DNA from 4 places in the Parabacteroides sp. HGS0025 genome. Region 2 is predicted to be linked to each of the others. Evidence: riboswitches for the same ligand, from Rfam matches in the RefSeq annotation. Region 2 holds a riboswitch; each other region holds the start of a gene.
The links. Region 2 has a riboswitch for cobalamin ahead of HMPREF1212_RS09455 (sirohydrochlorin cobaltochelatase). Riboswitches for the same ligand answer to the same signal wherever they lie in the genome.
Positions count from the first base shown of each region.

Region 1: linked by a shared signal. The riboswitch ahead of HMPREF1212_RS23780 (porin family protein) and the one ahead of HMPREF1212_RS09455 (sirohydrochlorin cobaltochelatase) in region 2 are both predicted to bind cobalamin.
Region 3: linked by a shared signal. The riboswitch ahead of HMPREF1212_RS02550 (TonB-dependent receptor) and the one ahead of HMPREF1212_RS09455 (sirohydrochlorin cobaltochelatase) in region 2 are both predicted to bind cobalamin.
Region 4: linked by a shared signal. The riboswitch ahead of HMPREF1212_RS20425 (TonB-dependent receptor) and the one ahead of HMPREF1212_RS09455 (sirohydrochlorin cobaltochelatase) in region 2 are both predicted to bind cobalamin.

Region 1 is NZ_KQ033904.1:198,843-203,200, forward strand. Features, by position in the region: gene priA (replication restart helicase PriA) at 1-1,093, opposite strand, end outside; gene HMPREF1212_RS23780 (porin family protein) at 1,164-1,733, opposite strand; cobalamin riboswitch at 2,001-2,201, opposite strand; gene murQ (N-acetylmuramic acid 6-phosphate etherase) at 2,242-3,063, opposite strand; gene HMPREF1212_RS23795 (BadF/BadG/BcrA/BcrD ATPase family protein) at 3,082-3,930, opposite strand; gene HMPREF1212_RS23800 (MFS transporter) at 3,947-4,358, opposite strand, start outside.
Region 2 is NZ_KQ033902.1:2,433,538-2,437,895, reverse strand. Features, by position in the region: gene aspT (aspartate-alanine antiporter) at 1-971, opposite strand, end outside; cobalamin riboswitch at 1,115-1,310, shown strand; gene HMPREF1212_RS09455 (sirohydrochlorin cobaltochelatase) at 1,419-2,303, shown strand; gene HMPREF1212_RS09450 (TonB-dependent receptor) at 2,308-4,358, shown strand, end outside.
Region 3 is NZ_KQ033902.1:723,831-728,188, forward strand. Features, by position in the region: gene HMPREF1212_RS02535 (DUF6383 domain-containing protein) at 1-79, shown strand, start outside; gene HMPREF1212_RS02545 (O-acetylhomoserine aminocarboxypropyltransferase/cysteine synthase family protein) at 369-1,649, opposite strand; cobalamin riboswitch at 1,768-1,971, shown strand; gene HMPREF1212_RS02550 (TonB-dependent receptor) at 2,102-4,358, shown strand, end outside.
Region 4 is NZ_KQ033903.1:835,063-839,420, reverse strand. Features, by position in the region: gene HMPREF1212_RS20425 (TonB-dependent receptor) at 1-2,109, opposite strand, end outside; cobalamin riboswitch at 2,160-2,362, opposite strand; gene HMPREF1212_RS20415 (glycoside hydrolase family 97 protein) at 2,525-4,358, opposite strand, start outside.

The DNA.
Region 1 (4,358 bases), on a different contig from region 2:
AAAACTTGGAATGATATACCAGCAGTTTATCCCCGAAAAGCTTTGCCAACCGTTCGGTTATTTGTGTCGTGATGGCTATTTCGGGCAACATATACAATACCTGCCGCCCCAGCTTCAGCACCTCATCGATCACCCGGACATATATTTCCGTCTTACCGCTCGAAGTAACCCCATGAAGGAGACAAACCTCTTTGGTAGTAAAGACATCATGTATCTCATTGTAAGCCTTTTCCTGTGCAGGACTTAACGGACTGAGCGGTTGCAGGCGGCAAACCGGAACCTGCAAACGTCCCACTTCCTTCTCGTAACTTTCCAGTACTCCCCGCTTCAGCAATCCGTCCAGTATGGTGGACGAACAGCCGCTGCGTTCCAGCAATTCTTTCTTTGAGACTTCCTGTACCAATGCCGGATTCAAGGCATGGCTCAAGTCCAGAAAACAAACGAGTAAAAGCTCCTGCTTCTTTGCCCGCTTAAAATCGGCAAATGCCTCCTGCAAACGTTCTTCCGTGGCATACTCCTCCGATAAACGGATGAAGGTCTGCATCTTCGGTACAAATCCCCGTTTCATTTCCTCACTCACCATCACTGCGCCGCGTGCCATCAGGGAAGCAACCACCGGAACGACATTGCGCAGGCCGGTCTTTTTTTCCAGTTCCGACACCGTTAGCTTCAAGACACCTTTAAAGGCATCCAGGACAGCCTGTTCGTTCGGCCTCAACGGGCCATCCGCTTCGTAGTCGGCATTATAGGTAACGGCTGTTTCACTTTCCAGTTTCAGGCCGGAAGGCAGGGCGGCTTTATAGACATCGCCCAGCTTACACATGTAGTAAGAGGAAATCCATTTCCAGAAACGAAGCTGCGGCCTGCGAAGCACAGGGGTTGCATCCAGCAGGGCATAAATTTCTTTCGTTTCAAAATCCGTATCGGGCTTACGCTCGTGCACATCCATTACGATAGCCGTATAATAGCGTTTCTTGCCGAAATGAACTATTACCCGGCAACCGGGAATAACGGCTGTTTCCAGATCGGAAGGAATGCTATAGGTATAGCTATTCTCCAACGGCAGGGGTAGTATGACATCTGCATATTTCATTTACGAGGTCAAAAGTAACAAAAAAGGCCGGACTGTTAAAGCCCGGCCCTGCATATCTTTCCATCTGTTATCAGAACAAGACAGCGGCTGTGATAGACCATCCGCGGTTCTTTCCTTTCAAATCGATTTTCTTTGCGCTGTAGTTATCCGTCAGTCCCAGGCCATAGTTGATACCTACCTGCAGGTGCTTGACAAGCTCCACGCCCGCCCCGAAATTCAGACCGGCACTAAAACTCTTAGCTTCCAACTGGTCGCCTACTACATCCCATATCTTATCCCCGCCTACACGGAAACCTACATACGGCCCCGCAGCCACATACGCCTTAATGATCGGCAAGCCGAATTTCCATTTCAGGTTGACCGGCACATCGATATAATCGGTTTTAAACTCGTCCGACCCTTTCTGCGAATAAAGGACGGCAGCATCCACACCTAAACCAGCCATCGGCACCATTGCTTCAATCATCGGCCCGATCTGGAAACCGGTCACATTATCTGACTTCAGATTCTTTGGCAGATTCGTAAAATGGATAGAAGAAATATTCACCCCGCCTTTAAGCCCAAAACGAATTTGGGACTGTGCAGGAATAGCCATTAACATCATCAATGCAAATAAAACAAACCCAACAATCTTCTTCATATTCTTATTCTTTATTAAATTCAGCTACAAATAAACAGACTTTTCCCATAATAAACAAATAATCCCTGCAAACTGTTCACCCGTTAAAAAGGAAAGCATGCACCGGTTACGGAGCTCATCCCGCCAGCCGATCCATGCCTCTTTTCCTAATTATTATGGCAAAATAATTAAAAACAGATAGTTAAAAGGACAGCTATACGGAAAGTTGAAGCAAGAATAGTGAAGGCTACAAATGCCTTATCTTCTCTTCCGGCCTTTCCTCGAAGCCGTCGAAATAATATGCCTTGCAGGTCTTCTGACTTACTTCCGGATCAAGCGCCTTCCCATTCTCCTTACAGAACAGTGGCAAAAGTATTGCCTGATACGTTATGAAGCTTACAGCAGCGGGACTGTTTGGGATTTTCACCCAATTCCCTTTTAATCCTTTCCTGCGAAAACAGGATCGGAACAATGCATGATGCAAATATAGAGATATTTTTAGTACAAACAGTATCCGTACCAATAAATTTTATTTATTATGGGCACGGTATTCATCTATGGCAGCCTTTACAGAACCGTACATCAGGAGCAATCGTTGCGACTGGCCGTAACTGAGTCCCAGTTCTTCCGCCACCATACGGGTTCCCCGGTCGACCAGCTTCTGGTTGGTAAGTTGCATATTCACCATCCGGTTGCCTTTGACACGTCCCAGCTTGATCATAACGGAAGTCGATATCATGTTCAGGATCATCTTCTGCCCTGTACCGGATTTCATACGCGAACTCCCGGTTACGAACTCAGGCCCGACAATCATTTCGATGGCTACGTCGGCTTCGGCAGCCATAGGCGAATCGGGATTGCTGGATATCGAAGCGGTCAGAATCCCCTGTTCGCGTGCCTTACGTAAAGCACCGATCACATAAGGGGTCGTACCCGAGGCCGCGATACCGATCACTGTATCTTTCGTGGTGACCTGATGCTCCTGCAATTCTTCCCAACCGCGGTTAACATCATCTTCCGCATTCTCCACCGGATTGCGAAGTGCCGTATCGCCACCGGCAATCAGGCCGATCACTAAGGTGGAAGGCATACCGAAAGTAGGCGGTATTTCGGAAGCATCGAGCACTCCCAGACGGCCGCTGGTTCCGGCTCCCAAGTAAAAGATACGCCCGCCCTGTTTCATCCGGGGAACGATCTGGTTTACCAGCTTTTCAATCTGAGGGATTGTTTTTTGCACAGCCAGTGCCACCTTCCGGTCTTCTGTATTTATATCTTCCAGTAATTCGCGTACCGACTTATTTTCCAGATTATCGTATAAGGACTCTTTTTCCGTTATCTTGTCAAAGGACATATTGTATATTCGTATTATTCAGTTAGTTTCAGATATACCACTATGATACCTGATCAACCCTTCCATCGGGCTTTGAATGATCGTTCCGAGCCGGATACCCAGGTCGAAAGCAATCTCTTTCAATACCGTCTGATAGTGCCAGGCAACAGAACCGGCCAGATGAACCGGCAGATCAAAATAATCGTATTGCTTCACATTCCGGGTAAAGAATGCCAGGAAACTGCGGGTCACCAACTCCCAGACAGCAGGCTCATCCAGATGTTCCAGAATAAAAGGAGAGAAACCGGCCAGGAAACGGTTAGGGAAAGGTTGACGGTACACCCTGTCCATAATCGATGCCGGAGTCAATTCATACTGCGAAAGGAACAGTTCTTTCAAAGCCGGTGGCAACTGGTCTTTCAGGACATCGCCAATCAGCAATTTTCCCAATACGGCACCACTCCCCTCATCCCCCAGGATAAAGCCCAAAGGGGAAACATTCTTCACTATTTCCTTTCCGTCATACTGGCAGGAGTTAGACCCCGTTCCCAGAATGCAAGCGATCCCGGGACGGTCGCCACACAAAGCACGGGCGGCAGCCAGTAAGTCGCTCCCCACTTCCACCGGAACAGGCAGATGCCGACTGACGGCACGCCTGATGATTTCGTTCTTTTCCGGAAAAGCACAACCGGCTCCATAAAAATGGACGGAAGAAGGTTCTACTCCTTTCAGCCCCGGCAGCAAACCGGTTTCTATTTCTTCCAGTATCTCTTCTTCCGTCTGAAAAAAAGGGTTTGTCCCCCGCGTCTGAAAGCGAAGGATATTTTCTCCGTTCTCTACCAGACACCAATCCGTCTTGGTGGAACCGCTATCGGCTATTAATATCATATTCTCTTTTTATTACTCAATCTATCGCTCTGTCTTTCCTGCCGAACGCCGGATCTATCTTCAGGAACGCAGTCACGGCCAATGTAATCAGGCAGCATCCCATCACCCACCAGAAGAAGTTGACGTACCCCAGTTGCTCCTGCAGCCATCCGGCAATCATTCCCGGAAGCATCATACCCAAGGCCATAAAGGCGGTGCAGATAGCGTAATGAGCCGTTTTATGTTCTCCGTCCGAGAAGTAGATCAGGTACAACATATAAGCTGTAAAACCGAATCCGTAACCGAACTGTTCGATAAATACACATACATTAATAATCAGCAGGCTTTCAGGAAGCGCACTGCTCAGGTAAATAAAAACCAGATCGGGCAACGTGATTGCCAACGCCATCGGCCAAAGCCATTTCTTCAATCCGCCATGCGCCGCCACT
Region 2 (4,358 bases):
GTCATACCGGCAAATTTCTTGCGCGAGATCAGGACGGGCAATGTCTCGGCCGGGAAGTCCAGCAATTCGATATCGTTCACCTCTTCCCCGATCCAGTTTTCCTCACCGATCACAAACTCACGACGGCCGCTCAATACGACTTCATTCCCTTTCATAAGCATCAGATCGGGTTTTACCTCATAAACGATATTATTGATACGGACACGTTCGACAAACAAACGCCGTCCCTCTGCTTCCAGGTAATCTTCCAGTTCCTGTACCGTTTTACCGGCACCGAACCAGTCGTTACTGATCTTATAGGCACGGAAGGTGATCGGACGGGCGGCCGGCATAAAGCCCGGTTGATCGCTCTCGTCGTCAGTTCCCATCTTAGCTTCCAGCTCTTTGCAGGCTTTCTTCACGGAGGCTAATCCCCCCAGAAAACGCGGGGCGATATCACTCATGATCCAGGCGGAACCGGCCGTACCGAAAATATAGGAAACGGCATAAGCCACAGGCATCACGTTTATCATCGACGTTTTATCCGCTGCACTCAATCCGCCCTGATTGATCGTATCTTCCGCCACGCCCAATACGGCGGAGATGGTCTGCGAACCGGCCAGTAACCCGGCTGCTTCCCCTGCATTGTATCCCATCAGCTTAGCCAACAGAAAAGGGACGAACAGGCAGAACAGGCACATCAGTGCGGCAAAAAGCACCTGCGGAAGTCCTTCTTTCTTCAATCCACGGAAGAACTGGGGCCCTACACTGTAGCCTACGGCAAAGAGGAACAGCAGAAAGAATACTGATTTGATAGGTGCCCCGATATCGATATGCAGCTGTCCGATCAAAACTCCGACCAGCAGGACACTGGTGACGGTACCCAACGAAAATTTCCCGATTTTAAACTTCCCGATCCAGAAGCCGAAAGCCAGTGTGAGAAAAATGGCCAGCTCCGGATAGTGTTTGAGTAAATCTACAAACCATTCCATATATAAATTGTTTGGCGTTAATACTAAACAGACATTTTATGTCCGGTTTTTTATTTGTGGTAATGAAACAGGAGCTATTACATAGTTGTTCCGAGAGAACCAATTAAGATAGTATAAAATCCCGTTCTTTTTAAATAATTTTCTATCTTTGCCCCCGCTTAGGTGATACGACGACTTCCGGTTGTCGTATAAAAGGGAATCCGGTGCGAATCCGGAACAGTGCCCGCTACTGTGAAGCCCATTATAAAAGGAAAGCATACTCACACCACTGTCCGCATCAGGACGGGAAGGTCGCTTTCCGGGCAAGTCAGGAAACCTGCCAGGCATATAGTTAATTCGTTCTCCCGGGGTCAGGAGGGCTATTATGAACATACAAACAAATCTCTTTTAATGAAAAAGAAAAATCTGCTGGCAGCCCTTCTTGTAGGCTGTTTGATGAGTATCTCTATGGTACATGCAGGCGTTCCCCACGATGAAGAAGGCAACTTCAAGTCATCCGACTTCTTTGCCTCCATGCAAACCGGCGACAAAGCCGCTGTCCTGATGGTTCATTTCGGAACCACTTACGACGAAACCCGTGCGCTTACTATCGACGCCATCAACGAGAAGGCACGTGAGGCCTTCGAAGGCACGGAAGTGCGGGAAGCCTACACTTCACGGATCATTATGCGCCGCCTTAAAGCACGCGGCATTGAAAAGCTAAACCCGGCCGAAGCACTGAAACAACTGAAAGCGGAAGGCTTCACCCACATCCTTATCCAGTCGACCAACATCATCGAAGGGGTGGAAATGGAATCGCTGCGTAAAGATGTAACCTCCCTGGAAAAGGAATTCAAAGACGTACGCATCGGCAATCCGCTGCTTTACATGCCTGAAGATTACGAAGCCGTCATTGCCGCCATTGCAAAGAAAGGAGCCAAAGAAGGCGCTACCGTCCTGGTCGGTCACGGAACATACACTCCTTCCACCGCCCAATATGCCATGACCGATTATATGCTGAAAGACAAAGGATATACCAACTTCCACGTCGGAACGATCGAAGGTTATCCGTCATTCGACAACACGCTTGCCAAACTGAAAGCCAGCGGTGTGAAGAAGGTTATGCTCATACCTTTTATGTTCGTTGCGGGCGACCATGCCAACAACGACATTGCCGGCGACTGGAAGAAAGAGCTGGAAGACAATGGCTACGAAGTTTCCGTCCTGATGGAAGGCCTCGGACAGAACCCCGAGATACAAAATATCTTCATCGAACACGCCCGCTTTGTTGCAAAGCATAAGATGATCGACATCATGGAAAAAAAGAAAACTTACGCAACTGAAAAGGATTGAAAAGATGAAAAAGGTTTTGACATTATTACCGTTGACTGCCCTCTGCGTCAATTCGATGCAGGCCCAACAGAAAAAGGAATATACCAATTTCTCGGACACCACATTCAGCATCCAGGAAGTTGTCGTACAAACGGCCAAAAGAAACATTCCGCAGGTAACAAAGCTGAATGTTCCGATGAAATATTTGCCTGTTTCAGTTAATAAAGTATCCGGAAGCAGCCTGGAATTACGGGGTATCCGCGATATTCAGGAAGCTGTGCGCTTTATGCCCGGTGTGCGTATGCAAACCAGTTACGGGGCATTCCAGCAACTGTCGGTACGTGGTTTCGACCATTCCGTATTGATGATAGACGGAGTGCGCGACGAGCGTTCGGCCATCAATAACTCCTACCCTTTCCCCGACCTGTCGGCCATCGAATCGATTGAGTTACTGAAAGGGCCGGCTTCGGTTCTCTACGGACACTCTGCCGTCGGCGGTATATTAAACGTTGTCCGTATTTCCCCGAAAGCGGAACAGACAGTCAATGCACGTGTCAGCTACGGTAGCTACGATAACAAGCAGGCCACAGTAGGTATGGGCGGCCGCCTGATCGGGCCGGTCAACTATTATGCGAACGTGAACTTCTCAGATCAGGACGGCTGGCGCGATAACCAGAACAAACGTTTCTCCGGCTACCTGGCTTTGAGCGCCGATCTGACAGCTAAGGATGTGCTGGACGTACGCGGTGCTTTCAACCGTGACTTTTACGGCACGGAGATCGGTTTGCCCGACCTGATGCCGGGGGATATTTTCGATACGAAAACAAATCAGAAATATCTGAGCGCCCAACAGCAACTACCGGGATTGAACCGTGAAGCCCGCTACAACAACGAATCGGACTTCATGAAGAACCATGCCTGGAATGTGACTGCCCAATACACGCACACCTTCGACAACGGCTTCAAGCTGATCGACAAACTGGCTTACTACAACGATGACATCAACTATTTCGGTACGGAAGCACTGGATTATCTGGAAAGCGAAGATCCGATCTACGATCATTATTATATGAAAAGCGGCAAGAAAAAATATATTTGCCTGGATACCGTATATCTGTCTTACCCGCTCCGCTTCTCGCATATCTCGAAAACAGTAAGTAACAGCCTGGAATTAAGCGGCAAGCTGAATACAGGGGAAGTCACTCACAATTTCATAGGCGGTTATTCTTTCTCGCTGATGAACCGTGTAAGCTACAGCGGCTATGATCTGGGAAACGATGTACAAGGCCCGGGGCTTTACTCGCATGTATCGGTATACGATCCGCACAGTATGGGATATATGACCAGTAAAATGTCGAAAGCAATCCCATCGCATAATTACTCCAATAGCATTTATGTGCAGGATATGCTGGATATCAACGAACATTGGAAAGCCCTGGTTGCCTTGCGCGGCGATTTCTTCCGTTATTTGCAAGCCAATGCTCCGACACCGACAGGAAAACGGGAATATGACGATGCAGACCGCACAATATACAACCGCTTGCATAATGCCGCGTTCACCTATCGCCTCGGAGCCGTTTACCTACCTCGTCCGAATATTTCCATCTATGCTTCATTCGCTACCTTCTTCAAGCCGATCCGTACATTCTATCAGGACAACGTGATCTATGTCGATGGTGACGGCTTACGTTCCTATCCGAAAAACAACGAGGAAATATTCAAACCGGAGAGTGGTTACCAGGCAGAAGCCGGTGTAAAATACACATTGAACAAATGGCTGGAAGCAAATGCCAGCATGTTCTACATCCGTAAGTCGAATGCGACACAGACATTGGCAACAAACGTGGAACAGGAGATAAACGGAGTTGCAACCAAAATGTCGATCATCGGCCAACTTGGTGTGATGGACTCCAAAGGCTTCGACCTGGAAGCAACTTTTACCCCGGTCAGCTCACTGGCCTTCACTCTCGGCTATGGTTACACCGATGCGCGCATCCGGGAAATGAAGGAGGTTAAAGATCCGGAACTGGCTGAGATCATCTATTCGGAAGCAAACAAAGATCAACTGGAGAAATC
Region 3 (4,358 bases), 1.7 Mb from region 2:
TGCTACAATCGCTGCTCCTGCTGGTGTTGCTGTAGTTGCTGTTGAAGGTGAAGCTGCTGTTAAAGCAATTGTAAAATAAGGATAAAAGAATAATTAAATAGAAAATAGCTTCTCTACTCTTCCCTTCGGGGAAGGGTGAGTAGCCTGTGAAGGTGAACAGATTGGAGGCTGAATTTTAGTAATAAAAATAAAATAAAGTTCATCCGTGAGTATCCCTGTGAAGGGAGAAAATGGACAAAAAACAACCCCGGTGGTATTCAGTACCATCGGGGTTTTGTTTTTAAAGAGCTCCTGGAAACGGAGTTTATTATGTTTAATAGAAAAGTCGCCTTCCATAGAAGACGGCTCCTGCTTTATCTGTTTATTTTTTACTGCTTCAACGCCTGTTCGATATCCGCAATGATATCGTCCGCACTTTCGATACCGACAGAGAAACGGATCAGGTCGGGAGCGATACCCGCTTCCATCAACTGCTCGTCAGTCAGCTGGCGGTGTGTATGACTTGCCGGGTGAAGTACACAAGTACGTGCATCTGCTACGTGAGTAACGATAGCGGCCAGCTTTAGGCTATCCATGAACTTGATGGCAACCTCGCGTCCACCTTTCAGGCCGAATGACAGTACACCACAAGAACCGTTCGGTAGATACTTCTTTGTCAGTTCGTAATACTTATTACCTTCCAGATCTGGATAATTGACCCAGGCAACCTTGTCGCAGTTCTGAAGCCATTTAGCTACAGCCAACGCATTCTTACAATGCTGCGGCATGCGCAGGTGTAACGTTTCCAGTCCCAGGTTCAGCAGGAACGCATTTTGCGGAGACTGGATAGAACCCAGGTCACGCATCAACTGGCTGGTAGCCTTGGTGATATACGCCATTTTACCGAAAGTCTTTGTGTAAGTCAGGCCATGATAAGATTCGTCCGGTTGGCAAAGACCCGGGTATTTGTCGGCATGTGCTTCCCAATCGAAGTTGCCGCTGTCGACGATACAACCACCGACAGCAGTAGCATGTCCGTCCATATATTTTGTAGTAGAATGCGTTACGATATCGGCACCCCATTCAAACGGGCGGCAGTTGATCGGAGTGGCAAACGTGTTGTCGACAACCAGAGGAACGCCGTGCGTATGGGCGATACGGGCAAATTTTTCAATATCCAGCACCATTACGCCCGGATTGGAAATCGTTTCGCCAAACAATAACTTTGTATTCGGACGGAAAGCCTTGCCGATCTCTTCTTCGCTGGCATCCTGATCGATGAAAGTACATTCGATACCCAGTTTCTTCAATGTAACGGACAGTAAGTTATAAGTACCTCCGTAGATACCGGTTGCACTTACAATATGGTCGCCAGCTTCACAGATATTGAAACAAGCGAAGAAGTTTGCAGCCTGTCCCGAAGAAGTCAACATCGCTGCAACACCACCTTCCAACGCGGCGATCTTGGATGCTACGGCATCATTTGTCGGGTTTTGCAGGCGGGTATAGAAGTAACCGCTTTCTTCCAGGTCGAACAATTTAGCCATCTGTTCGCTGGTTTCATACTTGAATGTAGTACTCTGATAGATAGGGAGTACGCGCGGTTCTCCCTTTTTCGGCTGCCAGCCACCTTGCACACAGAGGGTTGCCGGCTTGAATGAATTGCTCATATTTTTTAGGTTTGTTATGTAATTATATTCTGCTGACAAAAGTAAAGAATAGTTTGTTCCATTTATACAAATATTCGATCAATTATAAAAAATCCACTATTGTTTCAAAATAATCTGTACCTTTGTGACCGATTTTGGTGTCGCAATTCCATATCTACGGAAAAGTGATGAAAAGGGAATCAGGTGCGAATCCTGAACAGACCCGCTGCTGTAAGCTCCGCCAAAGTCTTTGGGTACAACTCAATCCACTGTTCGCAATGAATGGGAAGGACGCCCAAAGATGGAGTAAGTCAGAAGACCTGCCAGAATGATTAGTTTAAAGCTTTCGAGGAATAAGGCTGATAAACATGTAAGTAAGGACTTTACCTTTTTATCCAGGTAGTTCTGTCTATCCATGTGCGTTATTATCTTTCATCGGAAGCATCAGTAAAACAATTAATGAATTTGATGGAATGAGAGGTTTCATGCACGTGCTTTTATTATTGATTTGTTTGTTTCCTGTGTCCCTGGCTGCACAGAATAAGGTTATTTTGTCAGGTGAAGTGAAGGAAAAAGACGGTACACCGCTTCCGTTGGTCACTGTGGCTATCGAAAATACGACAGCCGGTACTTATACCAACGACCAGGGACGTTATTCACTGGCGGTAACTCCCGGTAAACAGACGCTTATCGTAACTCTGCTGGGATATAATACAATAAAGACCACAATCGATATCCGTAAAAACAGGACGATGGATTTTGTTATGGAAGAAAATTCCGTAACCCTTAACTCCGTAGAAGTATATGGTAAAACCAAAACCCAACAAGTCAAAGAAGGAGCTTTTGCCGTAAATGCGTTGGATATTAAACCGCAGGTCAATTCTTTGAAAAATATCAACGAAATGGTCAACCGGACGACCGGTATCAAGATCCGGGAAGAAGGCGGGGTAGGTTCCGATTTCGACCTGTCTATCAACGGAATGTCCGGTAACTCTGTCCGTTACTTCATCGACGGGATGCCGTTGGATGCAAAGGGGAGTGGTGTTTCGCTAGCGAACTTGCCGGTCAATATCATTGACCGGATTGAAATTTATAAAGGCGTTGTCCCTGCCAACTTGGGAGCTGATGCGCTGGGGGGCGCTATCAATATTATCACCAACCAGGATAAGAAAAACTATCTGGATGTTTCGTATGGTATCGGTTCTTTCCATACGCATAAAGTAGACCTGAATGCACAATTCGTCGAACCAAAGACCTCTTTGATCATCAAGCCGACAATCGGGGTCAATTACTCGAAGAATGATTATATGATGAAAGGGGTTGAAGTATGGGATGAAGCCAACCGTAAGTATATTTCAGCCAATCGCCGACGCTTCCATGACGACTATTTCTCCTTACTGGGACAACTGGAAGTCGGCTTCGTCAATAAGTCATGGGCCGATGCTTTCTTTATCTCCGGCTCTTATACCAAAGTGGATAAAGAATTGCAGACCGGCTCGATCCAGAGTAAGGTGTACGGTATGGCGGAACGGCAGGTCGATGCCTGGAACCTCTCTGCCCGTTACCTCAAACATAACTTTCTGGTAAATAACCTCAAGCTGAATGCATCCCTTTCCCATACCTGGGATCATTCGCTGACGGTCGATACCGCCTTCCGTAAATATGACTGGGATGGCGATTATATAGAAAGTTCACGAAATGAAATAACCGGCCGCGACCGTTCGCTCCGTCATTATAAGCGTCCGTTGACCATTGTCCGTACAAACCTGGATTACCAGCTGAACAGGAACCATTCTTTTAACCTGAATTATCTGTTGAGCCGTACAGGAAATGACCGGTATGATGAGATCGATACCGAGTTCGAACCATCGAATGATGTGTTGGCCAAACATATCCTGGGCTTGTCTTACAACCAGTCATTCTTCAACGGAAAGATGGATAATACCTTTTTCGTAAAAGACTATATCAACCATCTGAATATTCAACAGCAAGACCTGTACTGGATCACCGGTTCCCGCGAAGCTTCTTCCTCGACTAAGAACAATGTTGGTTACGGTGTCGGTACCCGTTATTCTTTTTGGGAAGAGTTGGCGTTGAAAGCTTCATTTGAACATAGTGTCCGTCTGCCGTTAGCCAGGGAGTTACTCGGTAACGGGACAACTATTTATCCGAATGTGAAGTTGAATCCGGAAAGTAGTAATAATGTCAATCTGGGAACTTATGGAAGCGTACGCTTGGCTCCCGGACATCTCTTGTATTATGAAGCCAATGCATTTTACCGGGATGTGAACGATTATATCCATGCGGTAGTCTCAGAGTCGGAAGGTATGATGCAGTATGAAAATGTTTCCAGTGTAGACATAAAGGGTGTTGAAGGTGAAGTGCGTTATAACTGGAAAGATTACCTGCAGGCAATTGTCAATTGCAGCTATCAGGATGCCCGCGATAAACAAAAGTACAGGGCAGACGGAAAACCGTCTATCTCTTATGATAATAAAGTGCCGAACCGCCCTTGGCTGTTCAGTAACGCCGAGCTGAATTTTATCCTTCGCGACCTGTTCCAAAAGAATAGTAAGATCCGTGTAGGATATAACTATCAGTATGTCCATTGGTTCTTCCTGACCTGGGAAGGTTACGGCGTATTAGAAAGTAAATCGAAAATTCCGACACAACATCTGCATAGCGCAGTTCTTTCGTATTCATGGAATAAAGAGCGGTATAATATATCAT
Region 4 (4,358 bases), on a different contig from region 2:
GTTCAGATCCCATTGCTGGTATTTGGGGGCGTAACCGTATGTGCTTGAATAACGTTCGCCCTGGATATGGCCGCTCAGGTTGACGTTGAGGTGGTAGTTGTTCCAGTCGTGATCCCAGCGGGCATGTACATTGGCGGCGTTCTTCACACTTTTGTCTACGGGGGTGATTACAACTACGTCCTTATTGGTCTTGCTGTCGTGTTCCAGTGTTTTGGCTTCGGTGTCGGTATAGATATAACCGCCGCCCAGGGTGAGTCCGGCACCCAGATAGAAGTTGGCATTGACGCTGATCCCTTTGATCTTCGAACGGTCTACGTTGTCGCGCTGGCGGATGGTCGAGAACTGTTCATGCAGCTCACCCAATCCCATCTGTTGTATTTCTTCATCACTCAACACACGATAATTGATCATGTCTTTGATATCGTTATAGAATCCGGTCGCTGCGATCGAGAAGCGTGAGCATGTGTATTCTCCGTTCAGAGAGAAGAAATTGCTTTTCTCCGGCTTCAGGTTGGGGTTGCCGATGGTATAACGGCTCGCTGTTTTTGCCTCGTCTGTGGCATACAGCTGGGAGAGTGTCGGTGCGCGGTAGCCTGTTGCGTAAGAGGCACGGAAATTGAAGTGGTCGATCTTATACATCAGGGCGACATTCGGTGTCGCGTAGTTCTTGAAATTCTCATTATAAAGGTAGCGTACACCGACTACGGCCTGCAAGTCCCTTAAGATGGTGATTTCATCCTGTGCGAATAGGGCGAATGTGTACATGTTCTTGAAACTGATATTGTCCGACTCGCTGCTGAAGTTCTCGTTGATATATTCGATACCGGTAGAAACCTTGTTCCAGCTGTTCGGTTTGAAGATCCCTTTAACGGTGGCATTATAATATCTTGTCTTCTTACGGGTTTCTTTGTCTCCACGTTCGAAATCACCGCTTTTCAGGAAATAGTCGTATTTGGATGTATAGTTGTCGGCGAAGAAGTCGGCATCTATATAGGCTGATTTATTGATCATGTATTTGGCTCCGGCACCGTATGTATAGGTGTCGTGGAGCATGTTGTAAGTATAAGCTTGCGTCTCTTCGTAGATCGGTTTGCCGTCTTCATCCTTCTTTTTACCTTTTTTAAAATAAGTAGCCGTTTCCGGACGGCGTGTGTTGTAATTGTAGTAATTACCACGTACATAGAAGGAGAGGCGGTCGGTTGCGTTATAGGCAAAACGCTGGCTGATATTGTCGGATATGAAGCCTGTCGACATCGGGCGGCCGGTCTTGTATCCGTTCTCGTCGGTGTCGTTCACCTGCCAGTTGTCGGCTTCCCGGCGCTGGTAAGAGGTGTAGGAAGAGAATTTGCCGGAGTTGATATCTGCGTTGATGTTTTCGCTGAACCGTCCCTTGCTGGTATAATGAGTGTAGTTGGATACGTTGACCGTATTCTTGGCATCGTCGGTAATGATGTTGATAACACCGCCGATCGCGTCGCTACCATAAAGAGCGGAAGCGGCTCCGCTTAGGATTTCGATGCGTTTCACATTCCCGATGTTGATACGGGTATAGCGATCGTCGCCAGTCAGTCGTTTACCGTTTTCGAGCAGTAGCATATAATCTTCGTTCATCCCGTTCAGGCTCAGGGTCGTTCCCATGCCGTTCGTCATGGTCGTGACGTTGGGAGTGAGCTTGACCAAGGCGTCTTCGAGGCTGGTCACGTTGGCATTACCGAGGTCTTTGGCGGTAATGACCTGGATAGGAACGGGCGAGTTGCTCATGCGGCGGTGTGTTCCTGTTCCGGTTATTACTACCTGTCCGAGGTTGATATAGCTTTCGGTCATTTTAATCAGGATATCTTTTTCACCGGTATTGGCAGTATATTTCTGGGGAAGGAAGCTGACATGTGTGACGCTTAGCAGATGTTCGCCTTCCGGCAGGTTGTTGATGGTGAATTCTCCTTTCCCGTTGGTCGTGCACCCGGCCAGGCTGTGGTCTATACGGATATTGGCTCCTACCACCGGATCGTTTGTTTCGGCATTGACAACTTTACCGCTCAATGATATCTGAGCGAACATAGATACTACCATACAGCATAATAATGCCGTAAGTGAAACTTTCTTTTTCATCGAAGTTCTTCTAAGAATTAATAAAGGCTTTCCTGACCCCGGGAAAACTTGATTATTTATGTCTGACCGGCAGGTTTCCTGGCTTCACCCTGAAAAGCGCCTTCCCGTTTCCTGCAAACGAAAACAGTGGCATGAAGAGATGCTTTTCTTCGGAATGGGTGTTACAGTAGCGGGCACTGCTCCGGCATTTAACCGGATTCCCTTTTATACAGGTACGGAATGTAGCTGTATCACCAAATCGGGCGCAAAAGTAATCCTTTATTTTGTTTCTTTGATTGATTTATAAAGAAAGATTTGAAATTTCCGAAAACAGATGAGCCCAACACCAAAACTATATCTATCCGATGGATGCAGGCCTGGCATTGAGCTCATTCGTTAAGGTTGTGTTAATTAGAGTCGTATGAGGTGAAATGATTTATTTTTGAGAACTACCTACCAGTATAATACCTCCGTCAGGTATAATTTCAAGTAGGCACTCACCGTTTGTTTTAACATTAGACTCTGATATACGCGGCGAACGGTTTTTATTGTCGTCGTACTTTGTCACTTTTTGTCCGGCCAGCATGGGGAGTGTTACTTTCAGTTTCAATGTTTCTTTGCCTGCGTTGATGCCGACTACGTACCATGTCTCGGCATGACGTCGTGCCAGTACGCAGTATTTACCGGGATAACCGTCGATGAAGCAGATCTCGTCCCAGGTGGTCGGAACTTGCTTCATGAAATCGATAACGAATGCAGGAACATCTGTCAGGTTGTTAGGTGCGATGGCAAAGTTTTGTACCGGGTTCTGATAAAGTACGGCGGTGGCCAGTTGGAATATGTCTGTTGTGATACGAATTGTTCCGCCATCGTTGTTTCGGTTGTATCGCTTGTTCAGTAAAGTTCCTCCGAATTCCATGCAGCCGACCGTATTACGGATAAACGGATGCAAACAGGCGTTGAATGCTTCGTTGTCATTGAAATGTTGGTTGAAGATAAGGTTTTCGGAAGCCAGCACTGCTTCACTGCCGACATAGTTCGGATACATGCGTTCCCAACCTCTGGGTAGTGTACAACCGTGGAATATAATCATCAGGCCGTATTCGTTGGCATCTACCAGAATATCTTCATATAATTTCATGGTTTCCTGTTTGTCGCCACCGAAGAAATCGACTTTTAGTCCTTTCACGCCTTGTTCTTTCAGCCATTTCATCTCTTTATTGCGGGCAACGGAAGTGGACATCCGTTGTTTTGGGCCTTGCGGAGCATCGCTCCAGTAACCGTTGGAGTTATACCATAGGAATACATCTACATTTTTAGATTTGGCATATTTAATCAGTTCCGCCATACGTTCGTAACCTATCTTTGTATCCCACCAGTTGTCGATCAGTACATATTCGTATCCCAGAGTAGAAGCCAGGTCGATGTATTTAATCTGATCGTCATAGTTTATGCTTTCGTCCTGCCACATTACCCAACTCCAGGTGGAACGACCGAATTTATAATCCTGCGAAGGTTCGTACAATGGTTTTACGACATCGAACGGAATGGTTGTTTCCACAATCGGCTTCAGGTTATCGCCTATTGTGATAGTCCGCCACGGGGTAGCTCCGGGTAAAGCCAGTCCGGGGGTAGCTGTTCCGTTGCCGTTGTTCTCTTCCTGCGAAGGATAGGCAACTCTGTAAAGCCCGTCTTTACTCCCTTCGCTTAAATGCGAACCGCAGTACAAGCTGCTTACACCTGATTCGGAAACAAGAGCCCAGTTGTCTCCTACATGAAACAGGCAAGGAAAGGTATATCCGGCACCGTACTGGGAATGCATTCCTACCGGTTCGTCGAATGTATATTCTTCTTCGTAACTGGGTTTGGTACGTTCCCAACCGATCATCGGAGCTGACTGTGAAGACAGAAAAGTAGTTGTATGGGAAGGAAAGTCGAAGCCTGTGGCTTCTTTTTCAATTACCATACATGCTGTATGCCCATATTGAGGAAACTCGTACCGGAAGGCGATATCATTGTTGCTTACCTGAAAAATAATATCCATCTTCTTCCGGCCGGTGTTTTCGAAGGTACAGGACAGACGGTTCGCTTTATAGTGAACCTGCGAGGTTTTACAACGGTTTAATGTATATTCTTCATTTACACTTCCGGTTTCGTGTCCGTACAATGTCATTCCCCGACTGAAATCGCCGATGTTTGTAACAACGCCCAGCGGAGAGTTTTCAAGAATGACTTTCCCTTTATAGGTAACAGAATAGACAGGGGATCCT